DNA from 2 places in the Flavobacterium sp. 316 genome. Region 1 is predicted to be linked to the other one. Evidence: riboswitches for the same ligand, from Rfam matches in the RefSeq annotation. Region 1 holds a riboswitch; the other holds the start of a gene.
What was found. Region 1 has a riboswitch for cobalamin ahead of metE (5-methyltetrahydropteroyltriglutamate--homocysteine S-methyltransferase). Riboswitches for the same ligand answer to the same signal wherever they lie in the genome.
Positions count from the first base shown of each region.

Region 2: linked by a shared signal. The riboswitch ahead of SY27_RS06040 (TonB-dependent siderophore receptor) and the one ahead of metE (5-methyltetrahydropteroyltriglutamate--homocysteine S-methyltransferase) in region 1 are both predicted to bind cobalamin.

Region 1 covers NZ_JYGZ01000005.1:413,232-422,447, reverse strand. The annotation lists gene SY27_RS12975 (DUF6252 family protein) at 1-156, opposite strand, end outside; gene SY27_RS12970 (30S ribosomal protein S16) at 328-858, shown strand; gene rimM (ribosome maturation factor RimM) at 881-1,408, shown strand; gene SY27_RS12960 (tRNA1(Val) (adenine(37)-N6)-methyltransferase) at 1,442-2,155, shown strand; gene dgt (dGTP triphosphohydrolase) at 2,161-3,501, opposite strand; cobalamin riboswitch at 3,699-3,891, shown strand; gene metE (5-methyltetrahydropteroyltriglutamate--homocysteine S-methyltransferase) at 4,075-6,399, shown strand; gene SY27_RS12945 (hypothetical protein) at 6,477-6,701, opposite strand; gene SY27_RS12940 (ribonucleoside-diphosphate reductase subunit alpha) at 6,819-9,206, opposite strand.
Region 2 covers NZ_JYGZ01000002.1:516,711-525,926, forward strand. The annotation lists gene cobT (nicotinate-nucleotide--dimethylbenzimidazole phosphoribosyltransferase) at 53-1,729, shown strand; gene SY27_RS06025 (adenosylcobinamide-GDP ribazoletransferase) at 1,737-2,519, shown strand; gene cobC (alpha-ribazole phosphatase) at 2,504-3,028, shown strand; gene SY27_RS06035 (energy transducer TonB) at 3,183-3,707, opposite strand; cobalamin riboswitch at 3,770-3,985, shown strand; gene SY27_RS06040 (TonB-dependent siderophore receptor) at 4,063-6,009, shown strand; gene SY27_RS06045 (TonB-dependent siderophore receptor) at 6,114-7,937, shown strand; gene SY27_RS06050 (YncE family protein) at 7,943-9,016, shown strand; gene SY27_RS06055 (YncE family protein) at 9,075-9,216, shown strand, end outside.

The DNA of each region.
Region 1 (9,216 bases):
CAATCCACCATTACCATCCATCGAAACACTAGTTTCTCTAGCTTTCCAGTGTGTATCATTTAATTTTGCTTGAAAAGCTGGAGTGTTATCTTGTGTTTCATTAACACATGAGGTTAATAAAACAACACTCATTAAAATTGTTACTATTTTCTTCATTTTATATCTAATTTTTAAGCAGTAAGAGACAAAAATAATTTTTTTAATTTAAACTACACCTAAAAAACAAAAAAATATTTCCAATTAAGATAGAACATTGTAAAACAAAGTTTTGTATATTTGCGCCCTTAAATAACTGAGGTCGGGAACCTCTAAATTAATCAAAAGATTATGCCTGTAAAAATTAGATTACAAAGACATGGTAAAAAAGGAAAACCTTTTTACTGGATTGTAGCGGCTGATGCTCGCTCAAAAAGAGATGGTAAATTCCTAGATAAAATAGGAACTTATAATCCAAACACTAACCCAGCTACTATCGATTTAAATTTAGATAGCGCTGTTCAATGGTTACACAACGGTGCTCAGCCAACTGACACTGCAAGAGCTATTTTATCTTATAAAGGTGCTTTACTAAAACACCACCTAGATGGAGGAGTTCGTAAAGGTGCTTTAACTCAAGAACAAGCTGATGCTAAATTAGCAACTTGGTTAGATGAAAAAGCAGGAAAAGTTGATGCTAAAAAAGATGGTTTAAGCAAAGCGCAAGCTGACGCTAAAGCTAAAGCTTTAAAAGCTGAAACAGAAGCAAACGAAAAACGTATTGCTGCTCAAGCTGAAGCATTAAAAGCTGAAGAAGTAGCTGAGGCTACAACTGAAGAAGCTCCGGCTGTTGAAGAAAACAATGAAGAAACTGAAGCTTAATTTTTAATATTAGATCGTAATCATGCATAAAAAAGATTGTTTCTATTTAGGCAAAATTGCGAGAAAATTTAGCTTTAAAGGTGAAGTCTTACTCTATTTAGACACAGATGAGCCTGAATTGTATCAAAATTTGGAATCAGTTTTTGTTGAATTAAACAAAACACTGGTTCCTTTTTTTATTGAAAAACGATCACTTCACAAAGATAAATTTTTACGCGTTAGATTTGAAGATGTAAAAAATGAAGCTGATGCTGACGCAATTATGAATTGCGAAGTTTATCTTCCTCTTTCTATGTTACCAAAACTAGAAGGCAATAAATTTTATTATCATGAAATCATTGATTTTGATGTAGAAGATGTTCGTCTTGGAAACATTGGAAAAATGAAAGGAGTAAATGACAGCAATGCCCAACCTCTTTTTGAAATTACTAAAGGAGAAATTGACATTTTAGTTCCAATGATTGATGCTTTTATTGTCAAAATTGACAGAGCTAATAAAAAGGTTATCTTAAACACACCTGAAGGACTAGTAGACCTTTATTTAGGCTAAAAACACAATTCCAAACTATTATTATATCTATAAATGAGCACTACTTTTAATTTTAAACAATTTAAAATAGAGCAAGATCGTTGTGCTATGAAAATAGGAACTGATGCTGTTTTATTAGGTGCCTGGACACCTATAATAAATAATCCATATAACATTTTAGATATTGGCACAGGTACTGGAATTTTATCTTTAATGCTTGCTCAAAGGAGCAATGCAGAACAAATTGACGCCCTTGAAATTGACGAAAATGCTTATGAGCAAGCTACTGACAATTTTGAAGAATCACTTTGGAACGATCGTTTATTTTGTTTTCATGCTGGATTAGATGAATTCATGGATGAACCAGAAGACGAGTATGATTTAATTATTTCAAATCCCCCTTTTTATTCGGAAGATTATAAAACCGAAAATGCACAAAGAGATTTAGCTCGTTTTGAAGAGGCAATGCCTTTTGAAGATTTAGTAGAAGCTGCCGATTTATTACTTTCAGAAAACGGAATATTTTCTGTTATTATTCCTTTTAAAGAAGAAGCTCGTTTTTTAGCTTTGGCAAACGACTTTGAATTATACCCTTTAAAAATCACTCATGTTAAGGGAACACCAGCAACTGAAATCAAAAGAAGTTTAATAGCGTTTACTCGTATTAAACAAACTACTTTAGTAGACGAACTTGTTATTGAAACAGCGCGCCATCAATATACCTCTGAATATATAGAATTAACTAAAGATTTTTATTTAAAATTCTAGATAATTTAATTTCTATTTCCTTCAATAATATTATACATTTCTAAAGCCTTTCCATCGGTTAAAAGAGACACGAAATGACAAATATGCAACAATTGATCGTACACTTTTTCTTTTTGATGTAAAAATCGTTCTGGCAATAATTTTAGAATAATAGTATCATAATTTGAAGCTTTTCCTCCAATTTTATTATGATATGCTGTACAAAATTTATCCAATAACGTATTGATAATTTTATATCCTACTACTTCTTTCTGAACTACTTCTCTACATTGATACACATTTTTGACACTAATTTGAATAATATCATTCATTTGAGCTATATATTGACTTTTATCCATCAAAGAATAAGGAAATTCCCCTTTTAGAATAGCTTCTTCATTTTCCATAAAAACTTTTACAGCATCACTGATTAAACTACCAATTGCCAGAGCCCTTAAATAACTGATACGGTCTTCTTTAGTCGTTAATTGGTTGTATTTTTTAGTATCAATTCCATTTTTAACCAATTTTATTAGGTATTCCAATGCAAATTCTTCCTGAATGAGTCCAAGATTAATTCCATCTTCAAAATCGATGATAGTGTAGCAAATATCATCCGCTGCTTCAACCAAATACGCTAAGGGATGACGTTCAAAACCGATATCATTTCCTGTTTTATTTGAGATCATACCTAGTTCTTTTGCTACATCACTAAAAGAAGCTTTGTCTTGTTGGAAAAAACCATATTTTTTATCACAAATTCTAAAAGTTGGTTTTTTGGGTAAACTTTCTTTTGGATATTTCATAAAAGCCCCCAAAGTAGCATACGAAATACGCAAAGAACCTTCAATACCTTCTCTAGAAGTGGCCAAAACCGAAAAACCATTGGCATTTCCTTCAAAATCTATTAAATCTTGCCATTCTTTGTCGGTTAACTTGTCTTTGTATTGCAATCCATTTCCAGTTTTAAAATATTCACCAATAGCTTTTTCTCCAGAATGTCCAAAAGGAGGATTTCCAATATCGTGAGCCAAAGCAGCAGCAGCTACAATGGCTCCAAAATCGTTCATATGATAACCCGATTCTTTTAAATAAGGATGTTTTTCTATGACTTGTTTTCCAACTAAACGTCCAATCGAACGTCCTACTACAGAAACTTCCAAACTATGTGTCAAACGATTGTGCACAAAATCAGTTTTTGAAAGCGGAATTACCTGTGTTTTATCTTGCAAACTTCTAAAAGCAGATGAAAAAATAATTCTATCATAGTCTACCTCAAATCCTAAACGCGTATCATCTTGTTCCTTTCTCAGTCTTTTATTTGTATCTCCTTGACGTTTTAAAGATAATAACTGCTCCCAGTTCATTTTTTTTATCATACTCTTATAAAAGTTTAACCTTAATATTTCAGTTTCAAAGATACTGAAATAGATATATTTTTAAAGCAGCTTTAATAGTGTTATTATTTGTAAATGTTATAGAAGTAACAAATTCGCAAAAACAAAAACATTTTTCTAATTAATTTTATAATACTTTTGTGCAGAATTTAAGTTCTTAATTTATTTCTTCATCAACCGATAGAGGTTTTACTTAACTGTAGATTAATAGGGAATCGTGTGTAAATCACGAACTGTCGCGCAACTGTAAGTAACACAAAAAGTTTTTATCTGAAATAAGATCCACTGTTTGCTTTGCAAATGGGAAGGACGGTAAAAATGTTACAAGTCAGGAGACCTGCCTTTATTGAATTGACAATGCTTTCGCGATTTGAAGCAATAGTCTGGATTGATACATTCTCACACGACAATATAATTATATTCTATTTTGTTGTGCGTTTACCTATACATGTATTTATTCTATCTATTTCCTTTATTTCAAAAAACATTTGAAATGCATCAAGAGCTTTTTTAACTGATTTATTCATTTTAAAAGCAAAAAAAATGCTAACAAACAATCTAGGTTACCCGCGAATTGGTAACAACAGAGAATTAAAAAAAGCCTGTGAAAATTATTGGTCAGGAAAAATCACATCTGATGCACTAATAGCTGTTGGAAAAAGTCTCCGTAAACAAAATTGGCTATTACAATCAGAAGCTGGAATAGATCTTATTCCTTCTAATGATTTTTCATTTTACGACCAAGTTCTTGATTTATCACTTACACTTGGAGTTATTCCGGCTCATTACTCAGAATTTGAACAAAGAAACACCGAGTTAGACTTGTATTTTGCTATGGCAAGAGGTGCACAAAAAGACGATCAAGATGTTAAAGCGATGGAAATGACAAAATGGTTTGACACAAATTACCATTACATTGTTCCTGAATTCACAAAAGATCAAGAATTTAAGTTATACTCTGAAAAAATAATAAGTGAATTTATCGAAGCTAAAGAATTAGGAATTACAACCAAACCTGTTCTTATTGGTCCCGTTTCTTATTTACTTCTTGGAAAGGAAAAAGAAAAAGGATTCCACAGAATTGATCTCCTAGATAAATTACTTCCTGTTTATTTTGAAATTTTAAAAAAACTTGAAGATGAAAATGTAGAGTGGATACAATTTGATGAACCTTTTCTAGCGTTAAATTTAACGAATATTGAAAGAGCCGCTTTAATTCATACTTACAAAGAAATAAACAATCGCTTTCCAAATATAAAAATCATCCTAGCTAATTATTTTGATTGTTTTGGAGACAACTTAGAGACAGCTCTTTCTCTTCCTGTACACACTCTTCATTTAGACTTGGTTCGCTGTCCATTACAATTAGATGATATTTTAAAGTCTACTTTTATTTCTAGTAACACCTTCCTTTCATTAGGCGTTGTTGATGGACGAAATATTTGGAAAAACGATTTCCAAAAGACATTATCTCTTATTAAAAAAGCATCCAATTTATTAGGCAAAGAAAGATTACTAATTGCCCCTTCTTGTTCCTTAATACATTGTCCTTGTGACTTAGATCTTGAAACAAATGAAACCTCTTTAACACCAGAAATCAAACAATGGCTTGCTTTTGCAAAGCAAAAAATAAATGAAGTTGTTTTACTCAAAAAATTTGCATCTGGCGAATTAGAAACAACAAACAACACTCATTATAATGAGAACAATAAAGCTAATCAAAATCGTAAAACAGCCACAATTATACACAATGAAACTGTTAAAAACAGAGTAGGAAAGATTAACGAAAAAGACTCTCAAAGAGAAAACCCTTTCTCAATAAGAAGACAAAAACAAATAGAAGTATTAAATCTACCTTTGTTTCCGACTACTACGATAGGCTCATTTCCACAGACCACAGAAGTTCGTAGTTGGAGAGCAAAATTTAAAAAAGGAGAAATAACCGCTCAAGAATATGATAATTTAATTAAAATAGAAACAGAAGAAACTATTCGCTTCCAAGAAGAGTCTGGAATTGACGTTTTAGTTCATGGTGAATTTGAGCGTAATGACATGGTGGAATATTTTGGAGAACAACTAGATGGTTTTACTTTCACTAAAAATGGCTGGGTTCAAAGCTACGGAAGCAGATGCGTAAAGCCTCCTGTTATTTATGGTGATGTTTCTCGTCCGAATCCAATGACTGTTAAATGGGCTGAATTTGCTCAATCACTAACTCCTAAATGGGTCAAAGGAATGTTAACTGGTCCTGTGACTATTTTACAATGGTCATTTGTTCGTAATGACCAACCTAGATCAACAACATGTACTCAAATAGCTCTTGCTATCCGTGACGAAGTAGTAGATTTAGAAAAAGCAGGTATTAAAATAATTCAAATTGACGAACCTGCTATAAGAGAAGGACTACCATTACGAAAAGAAGATTGGGCAACTTATTTAGATTGGGCAATTAAAGCTTTTAGGATTTCAGCAAGTGGTATTAAAGATGACACACAAATTCATACACACATGTGTTATAGTGAGTTTAATGATATTATTCAAAATATTGCAGATATGGATGCTGATGTAATTACCATAGAATGTTCTCGTTCACAAATGGAATTATTAGATGCTTTCGCTAATTTTAAATACCCCAATGAAATAGGCCCAGGAGTATATGATATTCATTCTCCTCGTGTTCCGTCTAGTAAAGAAATGTCCCATTTATTAGAAAAAGCAGCAACAGTTATTCCTGCTGATCAATTATGGGTAAATCCAGATTGCGGTTTAAAAACACGTCATTGGGATGAAACTAAAAAAGCTTTAATTGAGATGGTTGCAGCTGCTAAAGAGATGCGATTATTGATAAAAAAAGAAGTTCTTTCTTAATAACTATGAACAACACAGCCAAACAAGTTAATTTATGTTTGGCTGTGTTTTTATTTCTAATAATATTCAATTCCAAATTAAGGTTTATCATTTGCCAAAAAGAAATCTTTTGATTTTTTTGGATATTGAGCATAGTTGATATCACTAGGATTTTCTATTATTGATTTGATATTTATTTCATCTCCTATTTTAAATTTTGCAATTGTGTATTTATAGTCTAACAAATATTCTCCACAAAAGAAATTTCCTTTTTCATCTTGTTCAATAATCCCTGTATACACTCCTTTACTTTCTTTAGACATGGCGTTTTATTTTTTGACAAAGGTACGAATTGTAATGCAACTTTTATTATAAAAGAAAACAGCCATGTGTTGATGGCTGTTTTCTTTACTCTATTATCTTTATTCTTAACTCTATAATTAAGAACCACACATTTCACAATCATCTGGTTCAGCATTCTTAGAACGTTCTAACATTGCTTTAAACTCATCTGTTGACATTTCAGATTTTACTTCAACTGGAACTTGTTCTGGTTTTTTGTCATTATTTAAAGTAAACTTAATTGCATCTACCGCAGATTTTGTTCTTAAATAATACATTCCTGTTTTTAAACCACTCTTCCATGCATAAAAATGCATTGACGTTAATTTTGCCATTGTTGCTCCTTCCATAAATAAATTTAAAGATTGAGATTGATCTATAAAATATCCTCTTTGACGAGACATATCTATAATATCTTTCATACTCAATTCCCAAACTGTCTTATATAAATCTTTAATATCTTGTGGAATAACATCTATATTTTGAATTGATCCATTATTACGCATGATTTCTTGTTTTAAATTATCATTCCATAATCCTAAACTAACTAAATCATGTAATAAATGTTTATTTACAACTATAAACTCTCCTGATAACACTCTTCGCGTGTATATATTTGATGTATATGGCTCAAATGCCTCGTTATTTCCTAATATTTGCGATGTAGATGCAGTTGGCATTGGTGCTAATAATAACGAATTACGAACTCCTTTTTCCATTACTTCTTTTCGTAAAGAAGCCCAATCCCATCTTCCTGATAAATCTTCGTCTTTTAAACCCCACATATTGTACTGAAACTCTCCTTTTGAAATTGGAGATCCTTCAAAAGTAGAATACGGTCCTTCTTCTATAGCTAGTTCCATTGAAGCTGTAACCGCAGCAAAATAAATTGTTTCGAAGATTTCTTGATTTAATTTTTTTGCTTCATCACTTGTAAATGGCATTCTCAATAAGATAAAAGCATCTGCTAAACCTTGAACTCCTAAACCAACTGGTCTGTGACGTAAATTTGAATTTTCAGCTTCTTTTACAGGATAATAATTTCTATCAATTACTTTATTTAAGTTACGCGTAATTCTTTTCGTTACATCAAATAAAAATTGATGGTTAAATTCCCCATTCTCAATAAACATTGGTAATGAAATAGAAGCTAAATTACATACTGCTATTTCATCTTCAGAAGTATATTCTAAGATTTCAGTACATAAATTTGACGAACGAATAGTTCCTAAATTTTTTTGATTTGATTTTCTATTTGCTGCATCTTTATACAGCATATAAGGTGTTCCTGTTTCAATTTGCGATTCTAATATTTTTTCCCAAAGCTCACGTGCTTTTATTGTCTTTCTTCCTTTTCCCGCCTTTTCATAATTCGTATACATTGTTTCAAACTCTTCACCATACACATCATACAAACCTGGGCATTCATTTGGACACATTAACGTCCACGTTGCGTCTTCTTCAACGCGCTTCATAAACAAATCACACATCCACATTGCAAAAAACAAATCTCTTGCACGCATTTCTTCTTTACCATGATTTTTCTTCAAATCTAAGAAATCAAAAATATCAGCATGCCATGGTTCTATGTAAATAGCGAAACTCCCTTTCCTTTTTCCTCCTCCTTGATCTACATAACGTGCTGTATCATTAAACACTCTCAACATAGGTACAATTCCATTTGAAGTACCATTTGTTCCACGAATATAAGAACCTGTTGCTCTTACATTGTGAATAGACAAACCTATTCCTCCGGCAGATTGTGATATTTTAGCCGTTTGTTTTAACGTATCATAAATTCCATCAATACTATCATCTTGCATAGTTAGCAAGAAGCATGATGACATTTGTGGTTTTGGCGTTCCTGCATTAAACAATGTAGGCGTTGCATGTGTGAAAAATTTCTTCGACATTAATTCGTACGTTTCAATTGCCGAATCAATATCATTTAAATGTATTCCAACAGAAACACGCATTAACATGTGCTGTGGTCTTTCTGCTATTTTACCATTTATTTTTAATAAATAAGAGCGTTCTAACGTTTTAAATCCAAAATAATCATAATTAAAATCGCGATTATAAATAATGGTTGAATCTAATTTTTCAGCATTCTCCATGATTACATTATACACTTCATCAGAAAGCAATGGTGCTTCTTGACCTGTTCTTGGATTCACATAATGATACATCTCTGTCATTGTTTCAGAGAAAGATTTTGTTGTATTTTTATGTAAATTTGAAACTGCAATACGAGCTGCTAATTGTGCATAATCTGGATGTGCAATTGTCATTGAAGCGGCTGTTTCTGCTGCTAAATTATCTAATTCAGAAGTTGTAACACCATCATATAATCCTTCAATTACACGCATAGCAACTTTTACAGGATCTACTAGTTCATTTAGCTCATAGCATAAAAATCTTATTCTATCAGTAATTTTATCAAACATTACTGGCTCTCTTCTACCGTCTCTTTTTACTACATTCATTTTACAGCTT
Region 2 (9,216 bases), on a different contig from region 1:
TCGAGAACATTTAAAATAGACAAACGTTCAGAATAAGACTTTAAAAATAATAATGAAAGATTTATACGAAATAATAGCCTCAAGGAGAGACACGCGTCATTTTACAACAGATAAAGTGCCAAATGAAGTGCTTGAAAAAGCCATTGAAGCTGGTCATCACGCACCATCTGTAGGTTTAACGGATGCTACTCGTTATTATATTATTGAATCGGACACTATTAAAAAGAAAATTAAAACATTGTTTTTGGCTTATCATGAAAAAGCTGCCAATGAAACGGATGATGAAGCACAAAAAGAGTCCTATTTAAAATTAAAACTAGAAGCTATAGAAGAAGCACCTATCGGAATGGTAATTGCGTATGATCGTTCTGTTTTAGATTCATTTACCATTGGAACGGTGGGTAGTAATGAAGCTATAAAGTTTAGTGCGGTTTGTGCTGCGCAAAATATATGGTTGTCTTTAACCGAACAAGGCTATTCTATGGGTTGGGTTTCTATTTTAAATTATTACGATTTCAAAAGCATTTTAAATATTCCAGAACACATTGAACCTTTAGGGTATTTCTGTATAGGAAAACCCGCAACAGATTATGGAAATCAACCCATGTTGCAACAATTACATTGGAAAGAGAAAAAAACTGTTGCTAATGTAATTAAAGTGAAAGAAATACAAGAAGTAACTAAAACAACTTTTACTATTGAAAAAGAAACAACTTTTAAAAGTGAGGATTTAGTTCAGAAATTACAATACAAAATAGACCATAAAACCAAACCTGAAGGTGCTTTAGGACTTTTAGAAAAATTAGCGTTACAAATAGGATTGGCTTTTAAAACGGAAACACCACAAATTCAAAATCCACATATTGTTGTTTTTGCTGCCGATCATGGAATTGCGAATCACGGTGTAAGTGCTTATCCACAAGAAGTAACGCGTCAAATGATAACTAACTTTTTGGAAGGTGGTGCAGCTATTAATGTTTTCTGCAAGCAAAGCAACATTGCTTTAGAAATAGTGGATGCAGGAGTGAATTATGATTTTCCAACGAATATCAACCTCATTAATAAAAAAGTAGCCAAAGGCACGCAATCTTTTTTGCAAACGGCAGCTATGAGTTACACGGAAATGGAGTTGTGTTTTCAAAACGGAGCTACTGTTGTAAATGAGATTCATCAAAAAGGTTCTAATTGTATTGGTTTTGGTGAAATGGGTATTGGGAATACTTCAACTGCTTCCGTTTTAATGACTGTTTTAACTTCTTTTTCAATTGAAGAGTGTGTAGGAAAAGGAACAGGCGTTATTAATGAAAAATTAGAAAACAAAATAAATATTCTTTCAAAAGCAATTCAAAATTATACAGGTTCAAATGAATTAGAAGAACTTATAGCTCATTTTGGAGGATTTGAAATTTTACAAATGGCAGGCGGAATGTTGCAAGCGTATCAAAATAACATGCTCATTTTAGTAGATGGATTCATTTCGAGTGTTGCCTTTTTAATTGCTTATAAAAAGAAGCCAGCAATAAAAGCTAATACTATCTTTTGTCATTGTTCGGAAGAAAAAGCACATAAAACATTGTTGGATTATTTAGAAATTGAACCTGTTTTACATTTAAATATGCGATTAGGAGAGGGAAGTGGTTGTGCGGTTGCTTTTCCTATTATACAATCGGCTATTGTTTTTTTAAATGAAATGGCTAGTTTTGAAAGTTCAGGTGTAAGTAATAAATAAATTAAAAATGAAAAAAGAAATCGATATATTTTTTACAGCACTGATGTTTTATACCAGAATTCCTTGCCCAAAAAAAATCACACACGATCCTGATTATTTGAACAAAGCTACTCGTTATTTTCCTTTGATTGGTTGGGTTGTAGGTTTGCTTTCAGGACTTGTATTTATTGCTTTTTCTCAAATTTTGCCCATCACTATTGCTGTACTGCTGAGTATGATTGCTAGTGTTTTAACAACAGGAGCTTTTCACGAAGACGGTTTTGCAGATGTTTGTGATGGTTTTGGTGGTGGCTGGACCAAAGAGAAAATTCTGAAAATAATGAAGGACAGTGCAATTGGTGCTTATGGAGCTATTGGAATTTTACTTTTATTGGTTTTAAAATATAGTGTTTTAGTTGAAATTTTATCAGCTCAATCGAATATTGTTACAATTCTTTTAATTTTTATAGCGGCTCATGCTGTAAGCCGTTGGGCAGCAGCAACCATTATTTTTACTCATGAGTATGTTCGTGAAGATGAATTAAGTAAAAGCAAACCCATTGCAAAGAGTTATTCATGGAAAGAAGTTTTTGGAACTGCTTTTTTCGGATTTTTACCTTTACTGTATTTTGTTTTTTATAATTATAAGATTGTTTTTGTTCTTTTGCCTGTTTTTATCTTTCGATGGTATTTAGCGCGTTATTTCAAAAAATGGATTGGTGGTTATACAGGCGATTGTTTGGGTGCTACTCAACAAGTTTGTGAAGTTGTTTTTTATATTTCAATAGTAATTTTATGGAAGTTTATTTAATACGACATACAGAAACTGTCTGTGAAAAAGGCATTTGTTATGGTCAAGCCGATGTGGCTATTCAAGAACCATTTGAGCATTTGTTTCAAGAAATAAAAGACCAACTTCCTTCTGAAGAAATGAAAGTAATTTCAAGTCCATTAAAAAGATGCACCGTTTTAGCTGATTTTCTTTCGAATGAAAAAATTGAAAAAGACAAACGTTTAATGGAAATGGATTTTGGTAATTGGGAACTTAAAAATTGGAATGATATTCCTCAGGAAGAGTTAAACCCTTGGATGAAAGATTTTGTTTCGGTTCAAGTGCCAAATGGAGAATCTTTTGAAATGCTATATGAAAGAACACTTTCTTTTATTGAAGATTTAAAAAAGCAACAGCACAAAAAAGTCGCAATTGTAACGCATGCGGGTGTAATTAGAAGTTTCTTATGTTACCAACAAAATTTACCTTTAAAAGAGGCTTTTCAAAATAAAGTTACCTTTGGACAAATTATAAAAATAATACTTTAAAATATGAATACGGATTCAAAAGAATTTATGGCTGCACTATATACAATAATTGCTATTCATGTGATTATTGGTTTTATCATTTTGGTGCGTAAAATGAGGAAAAAGAAAAAGAAATGAAAAGCTTTTTTATAAAAAGGAATAAAAAAAACAAATTTTATTTATCAGTTAAACTAAAAGTAATTATTGAAGCATATCTCACTGCTACAATTTTGCCTTTTTGCTCACCTGGAATGAATTTTGGAAGCTTTGATATAATTCTAATGGCTTCTTCTTCAAAAAGAGTATAAAAATCTTGATTTGTAGCTTTGATTTTAGTTTTTAAATTGGTAATATTTCCTTCTTTTGAAATTTCAAATTGTACAATTGCTTTTGCTTCAACTTTATTTTGTTTTGCAGCTTTAGGATATTTTAAATGTTTTTTAATATGTTCTTGTAGTTTTTCGTGAAAGCAAGCTTTGTTTTCAGTTTCGGTAGTGTATTTACAATTTACAAAAGATGGTGTTTTGTCTATAAAAGCATAAGGTAATATTAAATCTTCATCAAAATCACTTACTTCTACAACAGTTGGTTGAACCACAACAGGCTCAGAATTATGTCTGTCAATAGCAGGTTCGTTTGTAGTTTGCGAAAAACTATTTAAAACTAATAAAAGCGCAAAAAATGTAAATACAGATTTCATATTTTAAATATATATAATTTCAAAAATAGTATTAAATCTTGTAATATGCTAAAATATATGTACTTTTGCACTCGAATTTTGGTTGTTGTTTTAAAAATCTTTTTTTAGAACAACATTAAAAGGGAATTAGGTTTAATGCCTAAGCTGTACCCGCAACTGTAAGCTACAAAGCTTGTTATTATCTACATACCACTGAGTTAATTGATTTCTATCAATGTCTTGGGAAGGTGAATAACAAGACGCAAGCCAGGAGACCTGCCACATTCGTTAGTAACAAACTTTCGGGAAAAAAGGTTTGAGTATGGGTAAATTCTATGCTTTTCTTCCTATTTATTAAAATCTATTATTAACTAAAATGAACATTAAGTTTATTAAATGGAGTGTGTGTGCAACATTCTTAACGAGTATTGTTTTTGCACAAGAAAAGAAGGACTCTTTAAGGGTAACTCAGTTAAATGAAGTGGTTGTGTCTGATACTAAGTTTGCTCAAAGCAAAGAAAAATCGGGTAAAATTATAGACAAAATTACTGCGGATGATTTACAAAGACGAAAAGGGCAATCTGTAGCAACAGTTTTAAATCAGGTTGCAGGTGTTGAAATCAATGGAAATCAAACAGGTAACGGAATGAATGTTGAGTACTACATTCGTGGAGGAAGAAGTCGTCAAGTTTTAATCATGATAGATGGCGTTCCTGTTACAGATGCTTCGGGTTCAAGTATGACCTATGATTTAAGATTATTGCCAGTAGATCAAGTAGATAGTATTGAGGTTATGAAAGGATCATCAAGTACGCTTTATGGTTCAAATGCTGGAACAGCAGTGATAAATATTACGTTAAAAAAAGCAAGAAAGGAAAATATTTCTGGAGGAGCTTATTTTAATTTGGGAACAATGAATTCTGTAAAAGATGATAAAACTTCTGCTCAAGATTTTAATCAAGGTTTTTCATTTAGTGCAGGTTCAAAAAAGCTAACATCATATACTTCATTTAATAGTACAGAAACTACAGGTTTGAGTGAAGCTTTAGGAGAAAATTTTGAAATCGATCATTTTTCTAGAGTAAATGCTTTACAAAAAATAGGATATCAATTGACTGATAAATTAAGTATTTCTTCATTTTTTGGATATGATAAAATAAAGAATAAATATGATTCAGGTTCGTTTGCAGATGAAGACAAAAATTCATTTTTAAGTGAGCAATTCAGAACAGGCTTGAATTCTATATATAAATATAACAAAGGTGAATTACACATAAATAGTAGTTTTTCAAATTTAGAAAGATTATATAATAGTTATACAGCATATAATTCAACATTAAATAATTATGATTATAAATCACGTCATTTTAATGCTGATGTTTTTAATAAATATGTAATAAATAAGCAATTATTTTTTGTTCTAGGAGGTCAGTTTCAATTTATGGATATGAATAATGTAACAACTCCTTCGTCTATTTATACAGTAAATGTTTTAAATAAGAACACTAAATTTAACATGATAGATCCTTATACAACATTTGTATATAATTCTGATTTTGGATTAAATGTTAATGTAGGAGCGCGTTTAAATATGCATAATGTTTATGGTGAAAATCTAACTTATAATATTAATCCATCTTATAAAATTAAAAATTTACCAGTTCGTATTCTCTCATCATTAAGTACAGCATTTATTACACCTTCTTTGTATCAATTGTTTTCTCAATATGGAAATTCAGAATTAAAACCAGAAGAAAATACAACAGTAGAAGTAGGCTTTGAAACGGAATTACTAAATAAAAAAGTAGTTATTAATGCAGTAGGTTTTTATAGAGAATCAAAAAACAGAGTAGATTTTTATACAAATCTGGTCACTTTTACTTCAAATTATATTAATAACGATTTGTTAGTAAACACAAAAGGGATTGAGACTAATGTTACAATTTTTCCAATAAAAAATGTACAATTGACAGGGAATTATACATACTTGCAATTTTCGGAAGAAGAAAATATTAGACTACCTAAGCATAAAGCTAATGCATCAATTGGTGTGAATTTTACAAAAAGAATTCAGTGGAATGCACAATATCAGTATGTAGACCAAAGAGCAGATAGATATTATGATAGTGCTACTTTTTCTTCTAAAAATGTAGTTTTAAGCTCTTATCAATTAATTCATACAAATATATCTTTTGATATTTTACCAAATAGACTTTCTGTTTTTGGAGCTGTAAACAACTTATTTAATGAAGATTTTGTTGAAGTAAGTGGATTTACAACAAGAGGAAGAAATTTCAAATTAGGTTTAAATCTTCAATTTTAAAGATTAATATAAAACGCTTCTTTATTACAAAGAGGCGTTTCTGTTTTTATTTTCAAATTAGTTAAGAATGCTTTCTTTATCGTTTTAAAAAGATTAGTGATTTTATGAAATTCATATTCGTTTTATTCATTTTTATCTATACTTCTATTGCTTTTTCGCAACAAGATTCTATTGTGAAATTGAAAGAGGTAGTCTTAATCGATAGTAAATTGAAGACCTTTTCTTTGGCTCATTCTATATTTAATTTATCAGATAGTATTATACAGCGGAACAACACATCATTAACAGATCTTTTACGAAATAATACCACAATTTATTTTAAAGAAAATGGAAAAGGAATGGTGTCTTCTCCTTCGTTTAGAGGAACAACTGCTCAACAAACGGCTGTAATTTGGAACGGTATTAATATTAATTCACAATTTAACGGTCAAACAGATTTTAACACTATAAATAGTTTCGATTTTAACTCTATTTCAGTTAGAACAGGTGGTGGAAGTGTGATTTATGGAAGTGGAGCAATTGGCGGTACAATTCATTTAAATTCCTATTTAAACTTTGAAAATAGAATATCAAATACATTGCGTTTAAATTATGGAAGTTATTCTACTCTTGGATTACATTGCAAATTAGATGTTGGATCAGATAAGATTTCAGCGAATATAAATTTTTCAAGAAATGAATCGGAAAATGACTATGAATATATTGGATACAATAAAAAGAATGAGAATGGGAACTATCAAAATAATAGCTTTAATAGTTTATTTGGGTATAAAATAAATGAGAAAAATATACTAAAATTTGCAACTCATTTTTTTGATGGAGAACGTTTTTTTTCAGGAACAATAGCATCACCTTCAAAGAGTAAATATCAAGATTTTAATACTAGAAATTTAATAGAATGGAAATTTGAAAATAATGCTATAATTTCTACTACTCAATTTGCATTTTTAACTGAAAAATATAAATATTTTGAAAATAAAAATAGTGATTTATTTTCCTTTGGAGAAGCAAAAAACGCTGTTTTTAAATATGATTTAGTGTATAAAGTGTCTTCTAAAATAAAGATTAATCCAATTGTTAGTCATACACAAAGCACAGGAAAAGGAACAAATGTTTTAAAAATTAATAGAGACATTACATCATTTAGTTTTTTACTAACTCATAAAATAGATAAGAAACTAGATTATGAAGCAAGCGTTAGGACAGAAATAACCTCTAATTATGAAAGTCCTATACTGTACTCAATAGGAGTGAAATATAATCCTTCTTCTTTTTATAGTCTTGCTATTAATTCTTCTAAAAATTTTAGAATTCCTTCATTCAATGATTTGTATTGGGAAGGATTAGGTAATCCCAACTTAAAGCCAGAACACTCTTTACAATATGAACTTAATAACATATTTAAAATTAAAGAAATTGAAATTAAACTTTCTCCATTTTATACTAAATTAAAAGATATGTTACGATGGGTTCCAAATGCATCGGGAGTTTGGCAACCCATAAATACAGATAAAGTGAAAATTTATGGAGTAGAAACAGCATTGACTTGGATGAAAAAAACAAGAATTGGTTTGTTTCAATTCAATGGGAATTATGCATACACAGAATCTATAAATGAACAAACAGATAAACAACTTATTTATGTTCCTTATCATAAACTTAGTACAGGTTTAACATTAAACGTAAAATCAATTAACCTGAACTATAATTATGTTTTTAATGGAAAAGTATTTACATCTTCGGATAATTTTTATACTCTAAAAGAATATGGATTATCGAATGCTTCTTTAGATTATACAATGGGTACAAAAATTAAAGGAATAATTTCTTTTCAAGTTTTAAACTTAGAAAATAAACCATATCAAAATGTACTTTCAAGACCAATGCCAGGTCGAAATTATACAATAAACTTAACCCTTAACTTTTAAATAATATGAAATTAAAAAAACTGTATTTATTAGGATTTTTATTAACAGCATTATTCTTCTCTTGTAGTAGTGACGATGAGTTAAGAGACGAACCTCTAGGTGCTTATGATAATGGAATAATAATTCTGAATGAAGGAAATTTCAATACAGATAATAGTGAAATTACTTATCTATCAAACGATCTTTCTACATTAAGAAATAATGTTTTCAATACGATAAATTCAACTCTTACATTAGGAGATACAGGACAAAGTATTGGATTTTATAATGAATTAGCATTTGTAGTGGTAAACAATTCTCAAAAAATTGAAGTAGTAAATCGTTATACAATGTTGCATGTTGCGAGTATTACAACAGGATTAAGTAATCCTAGATATATTGCTTTTTCAAATGGTAAAGGATATGTGACAAATTGGGGAGATGGTGGATCAAGTACAGATGATTATATTGCTGTTATAGATTTAAATACTTACACTGTTTCTTCAACAATTTCTGTTAGTGAAGGTCCAGAACGTATTATTTCAAATGGAACTAAACTATATGTAGCACATAAAGGAGGTTATGGAGAAGGGAATACAGTATCGGTAGTAAATTTATCAGATAATAATGTTACATCTATACCTGTTGGAGATATTCCAAATTCTTTAGAATTAATAGGAACCAATCTATATGTTTTATGTGGAGGAATTCCAAGTTGGTCAATAGTATCAGCAGAAACAACAGGAGAATTAGTCATAATAAATACATTAGATAATACAACTCAAAGAAAAGTTTTTTCGGGTATTGTGCATCCTTCTAATTTGTATCATGAATCAAATAATTTTTATTACACAGTAGATTCTAAGATATATAAAATGGGAATTAATGATACTTCATTACCTACAACTGAATTGTTTAATACGGTGAATCAAGGAGCTTATGGAGTGTATAGTCTTGCCGTTAATAATGGGAAAATTTACTTAGGAGATGCTAATGATTATTCTTCTAATGGGAAACTACATGTTTATTCTTTAACAGGAACTTTAATAAACAGCTTTGGCGTTGGAGTTTCTCCAACAGGAATTTATTTTAATAATTAAAAAAACAAACAACATCCTTATTTAATATAGTATTAAAGGAATTTTAAATTAATATACAATGAAAAAAAATTACATTTTATCTCTTATAACTTTCTTAGTTGGTTTTCTTGGTTTTTCTCAATCTTACTTAGACGGTATTTTAGTTCTAAATGAAGGAAATTATGGAAGCAACGCAGCATCTGTTAGTTTTATGACAACCA